Regions from separate parts of the Actinoplanes hulinensis genome, predicted to be linked through region 2. Evidence: riboswitches for the same ligand, from Rfam matches in the RefSeq annotation. Region 2 holds a riboswitch; the other holds the start of a gene.

Region 1 (7,166 bases), on a different contig from region 2:
GACGGCCGAAGCCGCGGCCTCTCATGACCTGGGCGGATGTGGTTACCGGACGACGGCGATGGTCAGGACGCCGGGCGGTGGGCGCACATGTCGGCGGTGTCGAAGGTGGTGAGGCCGGCGTCCGGCGCGGCCGGCGGTCGCGGGCCTGTCGGGGAGCCTACGCTGAGGTGTTGTCGCCCAGTGATCGTCGACGGATGAGGGCCGGCGCTTGACGAGTGGAAGCGATTCGCCGGACCGCGGGGCGAGGTCGGTCGTGGAAGTGCCACAGTCGTTTCGGGACATGCCGCGCTGGTGGCACGGCGGTGCCGGCTGGTTGGACCGGCTGCCCGCGCTCGTTGCGGACTGGTGTGCCCGGTGGCGGCTGACCGTCACCGGTGCGCCGGTGCATGGGTCGAACGCGCTGGTCGTACCCGTTGCCCGGGGTGAAGATCTTTTTGTTCTTCGACTGACGCCTCCCGGTCCCGGCGTCGCCGGGCAGGTGGCCGCGCTGCGGTTCTGGGACGGCCGCGGAACCGTCCGGCTCGTCCAGGCCGACGTCGATGCCGGGGTGATGCTGCTGGAACGGCTGGACATCGAAGGCTCGCTGGCCCGGGCGCCGTCGCTGGAGGCGGTCGAGGTGCTGGGGCGGATGATGCGCCGGCTGGCGGTTCCGGCGCCGTCGCACGCACCGAGTACTGCGGGAGTGGTGGCTCGGCGCCTGACGGCGATGCCGGCTGAATGGCGGCGCTTGGGCCGTCCCTTCGACGAGGTCCTGCTCGATCGCGCGGTGGCGGCCGGCGCCCGGATGGCGCGTGCCGACTCCGGTCTGGCTGTCGACGGTGACCTGCACAGCGGGCAGGTGTTGCGCGGTGAACGAGAACCGTGGCTGATCGTCGATCCCGTGCTGCTGCGCGGTGACATCGCTTACGACCTGGCCCGTGTGCTGTGGACCCGGCTCGACGACATGCCCGGGCCGGACAGCATTCTTCAGCACTTCCACATCGCCGTGGGCGCTGCCGACCTCGATCTCGATCGCTGTCGCGACGGGGTTCTCTACCGGGCCGTGGATTACTGGCTCTGGGGGCTGGCAGCCGGGTTGACCGATGATCCTCGGCGCTGTCGGCGCCTCGTCCACGCCATCGACGGGCCGGGTGAAGGAGGGGGCTGAAGCGAGATGCCCCAGCCGCACAGGGCGGCTGGGGCATCAGGCGTCAGGCGTCAGGCGTCAGTAACCGAAGTCCTGGGTGTAGTACGGGGTGCCGTCGGCCTTGAAGACCACGCCGACACCGACCGTCTTGGACTTGCAGTTGACGATGTTGGTGCGGTGGCCGGTGCTGTTCATCCAGCCGTTGACCACCTCGGAGGCGGTGCGGTAGCCGTAGGCGATGTTCTCGGCCGACGGCTGGGCGTAGCCGGCCGCCTTGGCACGGTCGACGAAGCTGGATCCGCCGCTGCCGGTGTGCGAGAACGTGCCGGTCTGGGCCATCCAGGCGCTGTGGTCGCGGGCGGCCTTGGTGAGCTGCTCGTTGACCGTCAGGGCGGAGCAGCCGTTCTTGCCACGCTCCACGTTGATCAGGCGGTTGACCTCGTCCTGCAGGGCCTGCTCGGTCGACTTGGCCGGCGTGGTGTTGCCCGGGGCGGGTGTCGTCGGCGCGGGCTGGCTCGGGGCGGGCTGGCTCGGGGCGGGCTTCGTCGGGGCGGGCGTGGTGGGAGCCGGCCGCGACGGGCGCTGGCCCGGACCGGGGTTCCAGGAGCCGTACCGGCCCGAGTCGTAGTTCCCGGAGCCGTACCTGCCCGAGTCGTAGTTCCCGGAGCCGTACCGGCCGGAGTCGTAGTTTCCGGAGCCGTACCGACCGGAGTCGTAGTTGCCGGAGCCGTACCAGGAGCCGTACTGCCCGTAGTCGGGCTGCGTCGGGCCAGGCTTCGCCGGTGCAGCCTCGGCCGGGCTCGCGATCATCGTGGTTGCGCCGACGGCGGCGACCGGGGCGAGGAGGGCGGTCACAGCGAAGCGGCGAAGAAGCTGGCGCAAGAGCAGACCCTTTCGAAATGTGCAACCCGCTGTTTGCGGGCTCACCAGTCACTTCGACGGGGCGCCGGCCGCGACGATCACAGAATCGGTGTTTGCCGGTTTCCGAATGGTTGCCGCGATCGATCCGGGCACCGGCGGCGTTCGCGGTCATCTTGCGGATCGTGGACGCTTCCGGACGTACCGTATCGATCTTGAAAGACCTGGCCGCGGAGCCCACGGGCCCACCAGCGTTCGACATGCGCTCAGCCGGACCACGAGAGGACGCGGCCGCAACCGGCCGGAGGGATCTTGACGCGAGGACCAAGGAGTCGTGTGCGGTGAGCGCCCGGCCGGTGAAGCCCCGGCCCGCCGGTGACGGCGCTCGACCACCTGGCCGTGCCCGGCGAGCCGGTGAGTCGGCCCGCCCTCGACAGAACGGATGATCGGCGGCGGGGCGACGGAGACAGCGATCCGGATTTATCGTGATCAGTTTCACACAAGATCATCACCGAGGCGTCACCGTCCATGAACACAGCGTGTCGGAAAACTTCGCACCCGTCCTGCAACCGGGACGCCGTTCGCCGAATCGATCGGCGGCCGTGGATGCCGAGGCGGGTTGGCGGCCCCGGGACCTGGGATATCAAGGAGGGGCGGCGGGCACCTGCTCGCCGGTCGTGTCAGCACGGACCACGCCGAGCCCTGCCCCGGTCCGGCGACACGAGCCACTTGGCGAGCATGAGGCAATCGGGGGCAGGGACGGGGGAACCACATATCGATCCGCCACCGCCAGTGGCAGGTAACGGATCTTGGGGTGAAGCCGCCAGCGTGCGGCCGGGCATTCCTTCGCGCCCGAACCCGACAGCTAACCTCGCAGGCGTGCCGGAGGGATTCCTTCACCGTGCACGTACGTACTTCGAGCCGGCACTTCCGCACCCTGGGAACCGGCACCATCGCCCTGTCCGTGGGTCTCGGTCTTCTCGCTGGAGGGCTCGGCACACCGCACACCGCCTCCGCCGCCCCACAGGCGCCGAGCGTCGCCGCCGTCCGGACCAACGTGACGGTGAGCCGTACCGTCACCGTCGAGGCCGCGACCAGCACTCGGGTCGTGACCGCGGCGCAGCCGATCGGCGCCCGGGTCGTGACCGAGGCCGCCCGGCACAAGGGCAAGCCCTACGTGTTCGGCGCCGTCGGGCCGAACCGATTCGACTGCTCGGGCTTCACCCTCTACGTCTACAAGAAGACGGTGGGCAAGAAGCTGCCGCACAAGGCGAACCTGCAGCAGAAGTACGGCAAGGCGATCAGCAAGGCCAAGGCCCGCCCCGGTGACCTCATCATCATCCGCAGGGGCTCGTACGGCATCCACGCCGCCATCTACGCGGGCAACGGCAAGATGTGGTCGGCGCCGCGGACCGGCAAGCCGGTCAGCAAGCAGAGGATCTGGAGCTCGAACTACGTCGTCCGGCGCCTGGCCTGATGACAGCGCTGCCCGCACCCACCACAGGGTGCGGGCAGCTGGCGTGTATGACTACCTCGCCAGTTCGTACCCGGCCTCGTCGACGGCCGCGGCCACCGCGGTGTCCTCGACGGGCTGGTCGCTGGTGACGGTGACCGCGCCGGAGGTCAGGTCGACCTCGACGCCGGTGACGCCGGGAATCCTGCCGACCTCCTCGGTCACCGAGTTGACGCAGTGTGAGCAGGTCATACCGGTCACGGTGTAGGTCCTGACAGCCATCACGGTCTCCTTGTCGTTAGCGGACGCCGACCAACCACACTACCCCTACCCCCCTAGGGTATTCAGGCCTGGGGAGACGGCCCGGCGCGTCGTGGGTCAGAGCTGGTCGCGGCGGCGGATGAGGTACGCCCGTTCGGCCGCGTTGTCGGTGCGGGCTACGGCCCGGTCGTAGGCGGCCGCCGCGGCACCGTCGCCGAGACGTCGCAGCAGGTCGGCACGGGCGGCGTGGAAGGCGTGATAGCCGTCGAGGACGTCGGCGAGCCGGTCGACCTCGGCGAGCCCGGCGGCCGGGCCGTCGACCTCGGCGACCGCGACCGCCCGGTTCAGCCGCACGATCGGTGACGGGTCGAGCCGCACCATCCGGTCGTACAGGGCGACGATCGTCGGCCAGGGGGTCTCCCGGGCCGACCGGGCCTCGGTGTGGACGGCGTTGATCGCGGCCAGGATCTGGTAGCGCCCGGCCGGTGGGCCGCCGGCCGCCGCCGCCGCGATCCGCTCCCGGACCAGCGCGGCGCCCTCGGCGATGAGGTCACGGTCCCAAAGCTTGCGGTCCTGCTCGGCGAGGATCACCAGTTCCCCGCTGTCGGACACGCGAGCCCGCCGCCGGGCGTCGGTGAACAGCATCAGGGCGAGCAGCCCGGCCACCTCGCCGTCGCCGGGCAGCAGGTCGCGCAGCAGGCGGCCGAGGCGGATCGCCTCGTCGGTGAGGTCGGCGCGGACCGGGTCGTCGCCCTCGCCGGCGAGATAGCCCTCGTTGAAGATGAGGTAGACGACCGCGAGCACGCCGGCGAGCCGCTCGCGGATGTCGCCGGCCGACGGCACCCGGTAGGGAATGCCGGCCGCCCGGATCTTCGTCTTGGCACGGGTGATGCGCTGCGCCATCGCGGTCTCCCGGACCAGGAAGGCGCGGGCGATCTCGGCGACGGTGAGGCCGCCGAGCAGGCGCAGGGTGAGCGCCACCCGGGCGTCCATGGCGAGCGCCGGGTGACAGCAGGTGAAGACGAGCCGGAGCCGGTCGTCCTCGACGGGGCCGGTGGGTTCGGGTGCGCTGTCGTCGTACACGATGAGGGCCGCCTGGTGTTTGGCGTCGCGCTGGGCCTCGCGCCGCAGCCAGTCGATCGCCTTGCGGGATGCCGTGGTGGCGAGCCACCCGCCGGGATTCGGCGGTACGCCTTCGCGCGGCCACCGCTGTGCGGCGGCCGCGAACGCCTCGGCCGTCGCCTCCTCGGCGATGTCGAGATCACCGAAACGGCGGGCGAGGCCGGCGACCAGCCGCGCCCACTCCTGACGGTGGGCGCGGGTGATCGCCTGCTCGGTGGCGCCAGCGCTCATTGCTTCCCGAGGTAGCCGGCACGGTCGGCTCCGGGGCCGCGGAACCGGTGCACCTCCTGGGGCCAGTCGAGCGCCGTCGCGAGCCGGCCGGCCCAGTAGCGCGCCGTCGCGTCGTCGGGCACCTCCACCGCGGCGAACCCGCCGAGGTGCTCCTTGGTCTCGACGAACGGGCCGTCGGTGAAGACGGCTTCCCCGTCGACGGTCTCGACGCTGCACAGCGTGGTGGACCGGTCGAGGCCGCCGTTGCTGAAGATCAGCACGCCCTCGGCCAGCATCTCGTCGATCACGGGGCGGACCGCCTCGGACTTCGCGCGGATCTGCTCCTCGGTGTGGTGGGGCACCCACTCGTCGTTGAAGGTGATCAGGTATTCCGGCATGGTCGTCTCCCTCTGATACCGGTCCGGCGGACGCCGCACACCGATTCCACGAACGGCCGCCCCTTGATACGACACCATCGGAACAGAATCTTTCAGACGGCCCGCCGGCGGTCGAGCGTGAACCCGGCAGCGGCCAGGGCGAGGCCGGCCAGGCCGAGGGCGACGCCGGCCCAGGCGGGGGCGCGGTAGCCGAGACCGGCGGCGATGACCGCTCCGCCGAGAGCCGCACCGAGACTGTTGGCGATGTTCATGGCGGACTGGTTGACCGCCGCGCCCATCAACTGTGCCCCCGGTGCGACCGTGATCAGGCGGGACTGCAGGGCGGGGCCGAGGAAGAGGCTGGTCGCGCCGATCAGGAAGGCGCCGGTGAACAGGCCGGCCGTGGTGCCGGCGGTCAGGGCGAAGAGCACCGCGGTGGCGATCATCGCGGTGAAGCCGAGGAGGGTGGCGCGGTGCAGGTCGCGGTCGGCGTACCAGCCGCCGAGCGCGTTGCCGACGGTCATGCCGAGGCCCATGGCGACCAGCACCCACGGCACGGTGCCGGCGGACAGGCCGGTGACCTCGGTGGTGACCGGGGCGATGTAACTGTTGACGGCGAAGAAGCCGGCGAAGCCGATGGCGGCGGTGGCGGCGGTCAACCAGACCAGCGGGTGGCGCAGCGAGCGCAGCTCGGCGGCGGGGGAACCGTCGGCGGCGGGCGCGTCCGGCACGGTGGCGGCCACGGCCACCAGTGCGAGGGCGAAGACACCGGCGATGACCAGGTAGGCGATCCGCCAGCCGGACTGCTGGCCGAGCCAGGTGACGGCCGGCACGCCGACGACGTTGGCGATGGTCAGCCCGCTGAGCACGACGGCGAAGCCACGGCCCTCGTTCCCGGGGCCCATCAGTTTGGCCGCGAGCAGACCGGCTGCGCCGAAGTAGGCGCCGTGCGGCAGCCCGGCCACGAACCGGGCGACCAGGACGAGGGTGAATCCGGGGGCGAGCGCGGACGCGACGGTGCCGGCCACGAAGAGCACGAGCAGGGCGAGGACCAGCCGCCGGCGCGGCACCCGGGCGGTCGCGGCGGCGATCAGGGGCGCGCCGACGACGACCCCGAGGGCGTACGCGGTGACCATCCAGCCGGCGTGCGCGACGGCGTCGGACGGTGATCGGGTGTATTCGGCGCCGAGCAGGTCCTGGGCGATCTGGGGCAGCAGGCCGGCGGGGACGAACTCGGTGAGGCCGATGGCGACGGCGCCGAAGGCGAGGGCGAGCAGGGCTGGCCAGCGGCGGTCGGCGCCGGGGTGGGGAGCCACAGCGTCGAGTTCTGCAACGCTGTTGCGTTTGTCGGTCATGGCCCGGACTTTAGCAACGCTGTTGCGTTAGTTGTAGTGTGAGCCCGTGCACCTCGCCTTCCTCCGCGACTACCACGAGGCCCTGGTCCTCACGCTGGCCCGCACCCGGCCGACCATCGAGCGCGGCACGGTCGCCGAGGTCACCGGCCTGACCCCGCAGGCCGTCTCCAAGGTCATCGCCCGGCTGCTGGAGGAGGGCCTGATCGCACCGGCCGGGGTCCGCCGGGCCGCGATGGGCAAACCGGCCGCCGTCTACCAGCTCGTGCCCGACAGCCGGTGGGCGATCGGCGCACACGTCACCCGCCGCGCCCTGCGCCTGGCCCTGACCGACCTGGCCGGCACCGTCCGGGCGAGCACCACGACCGCCCTGCCACCCGACTTCACCCCGGAGCAGCTGCTGAGCG
Region 2 (7,166 bases):
TGCGGCTGAGCCCGGTGCCGGTGACCTCGCCGTCGCTGCCGAGGGCGAGGCCGTCGACCAGTACGCCGAGGACCGCCCCCCAGAGCAGCACGATGCCGCCGGAACTCGCGGCGAGCAGCAGGTCGCAGCGACGGCGCCACGATGGCGAGTCGTGTTTGCCGCGGAACTCGAGGGCGACTCCGCGAATCGCGAGGAGCAGCAGGATGGCGACCATCGGCAGGTAGAGGGCGGACATCAGGGCGGCGTACCAGGCGGGGAAGGCGGCGAAGGTGACGCCGACCGCGGCGACCAGCCAGACCTCGTTGCCGTCCCAGAACGGGCCGACGGTCCGGATGATCGCGCCGCGTTCGTGCTCGTCGCGGCCGAGGACCGGGGAGAGGACGCCGACGCCGAAGTCGAAGCCCTCGAGGACGAAGTAGAGCACCCAGGCGAGGACGAGGACCGCGAACCAGAACGTGATCATGGGAGACGACTCCTAGTAGGCGGGAACCGGCTCGGGCTCTTCCTGCTCGGAAGCGACCGGGGTGAGCGGCTGGCGGGAGAGGTGGACGACCAGGCGGTACCAGGCGATGGCGAGCAGGCCGTAGATCAGGGTGAATCCGGCCAGGGAGGCGATCACCTCGGCGCCGGTGAGGCCGGGGGAGACGCCGTCCTCCACCTTCGAGATGCCGAACGCGAGCCATGGCTGGCGGGCGGTCTCGGTGAAGATCCAGCCGAAGGTGTTGGCGGCGGCCGGCAGCGCCGGGGCGAGCAGGACGAACCGGCGCAGCCAGCGTGGCGTGCCCTGGCCGGGCCGCAGGAACGTGGGGAGCGGCGGCATCCGCCGGGCGGTCTCCCAGGTGGACCACAGGTGGTAGGCGGCGACCGCCATCGCCAGGATCCCGGCGCCCATCATGAGGCGGAAGGTCCAGAACGCGACCGGGATCATCGGTACGTAACTGCCCGGCCCGTACTGGGCGACGTACGCCGCCTGCAGGTCGTCGATGCCCTGCACGGTCCCGCCGAACGATCCGGTGCCCAGGAAGGACAGCAGGCCCGGGATCTCGATGCTGAAGAACGGCCGGTCGTGGCCCAGCTCGCCGATCGCGAAGACGGAGAACGGCGCAGCGGTGGCGGTCTCGTAAAGGGCTTCGGCGGCGGCCATCTTCATCGGCTGCACGGCCGTCATCACCTTGCCCAGATGGTCGCCGCTGATCGCGGTGACCGCACCGCCGATCAGCATGGTCCAGGCGCCGACCCGGGCGAGCGTGCGGAAGGCGGGGTCGGCGACGGTGCGCCAGATGCCGATCGCCATGAGGAGCCCGCCGCCGGCCATCGCGGCGCCGCCCATCGTGTGCGGGAACGCGGCGAGCACCACCTCGTTGGTCATCAGCTCGGTGAAGCTGGTGAGCACGGCCCGCCCGGTCGACGGGTCCAGTTCGTACGCCACCGGGTTCTGCATGAACGAGTTGGCGGCCAGGATGATGTACGCCGACAGCAGCGTGCCGACCGCGACGACCACGATGGTGGCGGCGTGCAGACGGCGGGGCAGCCGGTCCCACCCGAAATACCACAACGCCAGGAACGTGGCCTCGAGGAAGAACGCGAGCATCCCCTCGATGGCCAGCGTCGGCCCGAACACGTCGCCGTAGAACCGGGCGAACGCGCTCCAGCCGAGCCCGAACTGGAACTCCTGCACCAGGCCGGTGACCACGCCGACCGCGAACGTGACGATCAGCAGCTTCCCGGTGAACTTGGCCAGGTGCAGATACTTCTCGCGGGCGGTGCGCAGCCAGGTCAGGTGGAAGCCCGCCGCGGTGGCGGACAGGCAGATCGACACCGGTACGAACAGGTAGTGGTAGATCGTCACGACCGCGAACTGCAATCGAGTCAGGTCGAGCACGTCCATGGCAACCCCTCTACGACGATTCGTAGTAGATACTACGACTCGTAGTACGACGTCGTGCAGTAGACTGCCTCACATGGCGAGGAACGACCTCGAGCGCGAGGTCATGGCGAAACTGTGGGACGCACGCGAGCCGCTCACCGTGCGGCAGGTGCACGATCTGCTCAGCCGTGACCGCGACCTGGCGTACACGACGGTGATGACCGTCCTCGACCGGCTCGCCAAGAAGGGCCTGGTCGTTCAGCAGCGAGCGGATCGTGCCTACCGTTACGCCCCGGCGCAGACCCGCGAGGAGATGACCGCCGGTGTGATGCTGGACGCGCTGAGTGCCACGCCGGACCGGGATGCCGCGCTCGCCTACTTCGTCGGCCAGCTGCCGCCGGAAGCGCTGAGGGCGGCCATCGAGAAGGCCGGCCGTAACATCGAGCGGTGACCGCCCTCCTGCTCGGCGCCCTCGGGCTGACACTGTCGCTTGCCGTGCCGAGGCTGTTGGCCAACGCCCGCTGGCCGGACCGCGCCCCGGTGGCCGGGGTGCTGCTCTGGCAGGCGCTGACCCTGACCGCCGTGCTCTGCGCGCTCGGGGTCGTGCTCGCCGCCCCGGAAGAGGTGGTCCGTGCGGCCGGCGCGCGGCACCCGGAGACCGTCGCGGCGCTGCTGTTCTCCCTGGCGGTGGCCGCGACCATCGTGACCCGGCTGGTGGTCTCGCTCGTCAAGGTGACCTCCCGGGCCCGTGCCCGGCGCGACCGGCACCGCATGCTCGTCGACCTCCTCGATCGGGTGGAACGTCATGACGGCCTGAGCGGGGGAGAGGTGCGGGTGCTGGAGGCGCCCCTGCCGCTGGCCTACTGCGTGCCGGGCCGGAACCCACGGGTGGTGCTCAGCGACGGCGTGCTCGACGTGCTCGACCGGGAGCAGGTCGACGCCGTCCTCGCCCACGAGCGTGCCCACCTGCGGCACAAGCACGAGCTGGTGATGGAGTCGTTCACGGCCTTCTACCAGGCCGTGCCCGGGCCGTTGCGGTCGAAGGCGCCGCTGGACGCCGTACACCTGCTGTTGGAGATGGTGGCCGACGATGCCGCGAGGCGCCGCACCGGGCACGCGCCGCTGCGGGCCGCGCTGGCTCGTCTCGCCGACGCCGTCCCCTTGGCGGAGGAGGTGACCGCCGACCCGGAGGGTGAATCACGGCGACGGCGCCTGGCGCGGCTGGATCGTCCGGGCCGTAGCTCGACGGCACTCGCGGTGGCCGGGACGGCAGCGGCCGCGGGTCTGTTGGTGCTACCCACGGTGATCGTCGTCGTGCCGTGGCTGGCGCGTGCCCTGAATACCTGGCCATTCTAGTAACCCTCCGTATTGCCGGCTGTTCGTACAGTTCGGCGGGCTGTGCGACCTTCATTTGCCGGCATGATCCGAGTACGGTGGTCCCCGGTTCGGCAGCCCCCCATCGTCCATCCGGCCGATCTGGCGAACCACCGCCCAATCGCGACACGCGAACCGGGGACCCAGGTCAGTGGGGTGAAGCCGTGGCACCACGCGCGGCCGGGCATGCTTCCCGCCCGAACCCGTCAGCTAACCCGGTCGGCGGCTGAGTGGGAAGAAAGGACGACGCACACAACGTGAAACGCAATGGCGCGCGTCGCGCCGGCCTGCTGCGCATCCTGGTTTGCGCGCTCGCCGCGGCCGGCCTGGTGATCACGGGTCCGGTGGCGGCCCATGCCACTCCCTCGCCGTCCACCGTCGAGGGTCAGATCGACGAGGAGTGGAACAAACTCGAGCCCGTCATCGAGGAGTACAACGCCAACCACACGAAGCTGACCAAGCTGCGGAAGCAGCAGAAGCAGCTGGCAAAGACGCTGACGCCGCTTCAGCTTCAGGTGGATGTCGCGATGGCGCAGGTGCGAGGTCTGGCGGTCGACGCCTACATGCAGGGCCCGCCGGGAAACCTCAACGCTCTGCTGAGTGGTGACCCGGACGGTCTGGTGGAGAAGCTCACGCTGCTCGACCAGCTTGCCCACAACCAGGAGGCCTCGATCTCCAACGTCGCGAAGCTCCGCGACAAGTACGCCGCCGACAAGGCCACGGTCGACCAGCTCGAGTCCGAGATCTCCGCCCGCGACACGGACCTCGCGACGAAGAAGACGGCGATCGAGAAGGAGATCACGAAGCTCCAGAAGCTCCGGATCCAGGCGTACGGCGACGCGAACATCGACGACGGTCCTCTGCGCACCGGCCCGTGCCCGGTCACGTACACCAACGACAAGGGTGGCCGTGCCGCCCAGAAGGCGTGCGACCTGATCGGCAAGCCCTATGTCTTCGGCTCCGAGGGACCGAACAGTTACGACTGCTCGGGCCTGACGAAGGAGGCGTGGGCCGCGGTCGGTGTGCATCTCGAGCACTACACGAAGGACCAGTGGGGCTCGGGCACACCGGTGAGCCGGAGCGAGTTGAAGCCGGGTGACCTGGTCTTCTACTACTCCGACGTGCACCACGTCGCCATCTACATCGGTGGTGGCCAGGTGGTGCACGCCCCGCACACGGGAGACCACGTGCGGATGGCGACCATCGATCGGGGGCCCATCGCCGGCTATCGCCGACCGGGCTAGAAAACCCTCCGGGAAAGACCGCCGTCGTTTCGCGCCGGCGGTCTTTCTTTTGATTTCGTACGCCTTCGTGAGCCGCCGTGGGAGACCCGCGAGCTCCCCGGCCCGTCGCGGCCGTGCCGCGCCCGCCGGGGGTGAGTGGCCCGTCACCCGCCCGATTGATGGTGCTCCAACAGCCGCTGCAGCAGCCCGGTCAGTTGCTCGCGCTCCGGGCCGGACAGGGGTGCCAGCAGCTCGTCCTGGACCGCGTGTGCCCGCTCCGACAACTCCTCGGCCCGCTCCCGCCCCCGCTCGGTGAGCCCGACGATGTTGCGCCGCCGGTCCGCCGGGTCGGGTGACCGCTGCACATGGCCCGCCGACTCCAGCTCGTTGAGCGCCCCGACCAGATCGCTCAGATAGATCCCGGTGCGCCGGCCGAGCGCCGCCTGACTGGCCGGACCCTCGGTGGCCAGGGAGCGCAGCAGCCGGTAGTGGTAGCCCCGCGCCCCCACCGCCCCGAACCTCTCGACGATGATCCGGTGACCCTGCGCCGAGACCTGACTCAGCACCCAGCTTGGCAGCTCTTCCACGTCGCGATTTTAACATTGGGCTCTCTAACGTTGACGAATCTAACGTTGGACTTCTGAACGTTCGCTAGTCTAACGTTAGTCGCATGAACGAATCCAGTGTCCGGGTCCCGCAATCCGAACTCGACGATCTGACCGCCCGGCTCGGCCACACCCGGTGGCCCGACGCCGCTCCCGGCGACTACGGCATCCGGCTCGATCGGGTCCGGGCACTCGCCGACCGCTGGCTCGGGTTCGACTGGCGGGCGCACGAGGCCGAACTCAACGCCATTCCGCAGCAGGCCGTCGAGATCGGTGGCGACCGGATCCACCTCTTCCACGTCCGTTCCGCCGACCCCGGTGCCCTGCCTCTGCTGCTCACCCACGGCTGGCCGGGCTCCACCGTCGAGTTCCTCGACGTCATCGGCCCGCTCAGCGAGCACTTCCACGTCGTCGTCCCGGCCATCCCCGGTTTCGGGCTCTCCGGGCCCACCACCCGGCCCTGGGGACTGCGCCGGGTGGCCGAGGCCTGGGCCGAGCTGATGTCCCGCCTCGGCTACCGGCGCTACGGCGCCCAGGGCGGTGACTGGGGCTCCGGCATCTCCCGGTCGCTCGCCGCGGTCGCCCCCGACCGGGTCGTCGGCGTCCATGTCAACTACCTGCCGACCCCCGGCCCGGCGGAGGGCCTCGGCCCCGAGGATCAGGAGCGGCTCGCCAGGACGATGCGGCTGGCCGCCAACCGGCACCCGCACCAGATCCTGTTCGCCGCGACTCCGCAGACCCCGGCGTACGCGTTGAACGACTCCCCGGCCGGGCTGCTCGCCTTCCTGGGTGAGAAGTTCGACACCTGGGCCGACCCGGCCACGCCCGTCCCCGACGACCGCATCGTGGCGGATGTCGCCCATCACTGGCTGTTCCGCACCGCGGGTTCGGCGGCCCGCATCGTCAAGGAGACCGGCCTGGACGGCCCGCAGGCGCCCTGCCCGGTGCCGCTGGGTGTGGCCGTCCTGCCCGGCGACATCACGCAGTCCGTGCGCCCGCTCGCCGAGCAGCGCCACGACATCCGCCACTGGACGGAGTTCCCGCGCGGCGGCCACTTCGCCGCACTGGAGGTCCCCGACCTTTTCACCGCCGACGTGACCACCTTCTTCCGCACCCTGACCGGCCGATGACCCCGGCACGAGCGCCGGGAGCGGCCGGGGAGGAGCGGTGGGTGCGGGAGACAGATCGGCGCCGGGGGAGCCGTCGGGGTCCGTCCGTGGTCGGTGGGCGGCGTGGCGGGGGCATAATCGCCCGCATGAGCGATGCCTTGATCAACAGCCTGGCGGCCGCCGTCGAAGCACGGCCCGACGACCTGACGCTGCGGCTGCACCTGGCCGAGATGCTGGTGGCCGCCGGCCGGGGGCCGGAGGCGATCGGGCATGCCGCTCAGATCCTGGCCCGCGAACCCGGCAATACCGGAGCGCAGCAGGTCATGGCCCGGGCGCTGGGCGGGACAGCGCCGCCCGTGCCCCCGGTCGGTGAAGAGCAGGCACCGCCGACCGCGACGGTCGCGCCCGAGGCGGGGGCACAGTCGCCGGAGGCGGCGCCGGAGAGACCCGCGACGGGTGGGTCCGGGATCGACTGGACGGCCATGGAGGAGCAGTTCGGGGACGTGGTGCCGCCGCGGTTCGCGCGGGCCGACGGCGAACCCGATCCGGTGCGCGGGCACGCCGACCGAGCCTTCGACGTGGAGCGCTCCGCCGTCACGCTCGCCGACGTCGGTGGCATGGCCGAGGTGAAGAAGCGGCTGGAGGTGTCGTTCCTCGGGCCGCTGCGGAACCCCAAGCTGCGCAGCCTGTTCGGCAAGAGCCTGCGCGGCGGGCTGCTGCTCTACGGCCCGCCTGGGTGTGGCAAGACGTTCCTGGCGCGGGCGGTCGCCGGGGAGATGGGGGCGGCGTTCATCTCGCTGTCGATCACCGACGTGCTGAACATGTGGATCGGCAGCTCCGAGCGCAACCTGCACGACCTGTTCGAGTCGGCTCGCGGGCACTCGCCGTGCGTGCTGTTCCTCGACGAGATCGACGCCCTCGGGCACAAGCGCAGCCAGTTGCAGTCGTCCATGCGAACTGTGGTGAACCAGCTGCTCACCGAACTGGA

Evidence for each region. A riboswitch is a leader RNA that binds a small molecule or an ion and turns the genes downstream of it on or off. The one in region 2 is predicted to bind cyclic di-AMP.
Region 1: linked by a shared signal. The riboswitch ahead of KZ829_RS14225 (C40 family peptidase) and the one ahead of KZ829_RS13980 (C40 family peptidase) in region 2 are both predicted to bind cyclic di-AMP.

What each region holds. Positions count from the first base shown of each region.
Region 1 covers NZ_JAHXZI010000007.1:3,497-10,662, forward strand. The annotation lists gene KZ829_RS14215 (aminoglycoside phosphotransferase family protein) at 281-1,147, shown strand; gene KZ829_RS14220 (CAP domain-containing protein) at 1,205-2,008, opposite strand; cyclic di-AMP (ydaO/yuaA leader) riboswitch at 2,705-2,879, shown strand; gene KZ829_RS14225 (C40 family peptidase) at 2,886-3,461, shown strand; gene KZ829_RS14230 (heavy-metal-associated domain-containing protein) at 3,513-3,719, opposite strand; gene KZ829_RS14235 (RNA polymerase sigma factor) at 3,816-5,051, opposite strand; gene KZ829_RS14240 (YciI family protein) at 5,048-5,428, opposite strand; gene KZ829_RS14245 (MFS transporter) at 5,521-6,762, opposite strand; gene KZ829_RS14250 (ROK family transcriptional regulator) at 6,809-7,166, shown strand, end outside.
Region 2 covers NZ_JAHXZI010000006.1:345,057-352,222, forward strand. The annotation lists gene cydB (cytochrome d ubiquinol oxidase subunit II) at 1-463, opposite strand, end outside; gene KZ829_RS13965 (cytochrome ubiquinol oxidase subunit I) at 476-1,888, opposite strand; gene KZ829_RS13970 (BlaI/MecI/CopY family transcriptional regulator) at 1,962-2,318, shown strand; gene KZ829_RS13975 (M56 family metallopeptidase) at 2,315-3,223, shown strand; cyclic di-AMP (ydaO/yuaA leader) riboswitch at 3,346-3,481, shown strand; gene KZ829_RS13980 (C40 family peptidase) at 3,499-4,485, shown strand; gene KZ829_RS13985 (MarR family winged helix-turn-helix transcriptional regulator) at 4,629-5,051, opposite strand; gene KZ829_RS13990 (epoxide hydrolase family protein) at 5,135-6,199, shown strand; gene KZ829_RS43950 (AAA family ATPase) at 6,325-7,166, shown strand, end outside.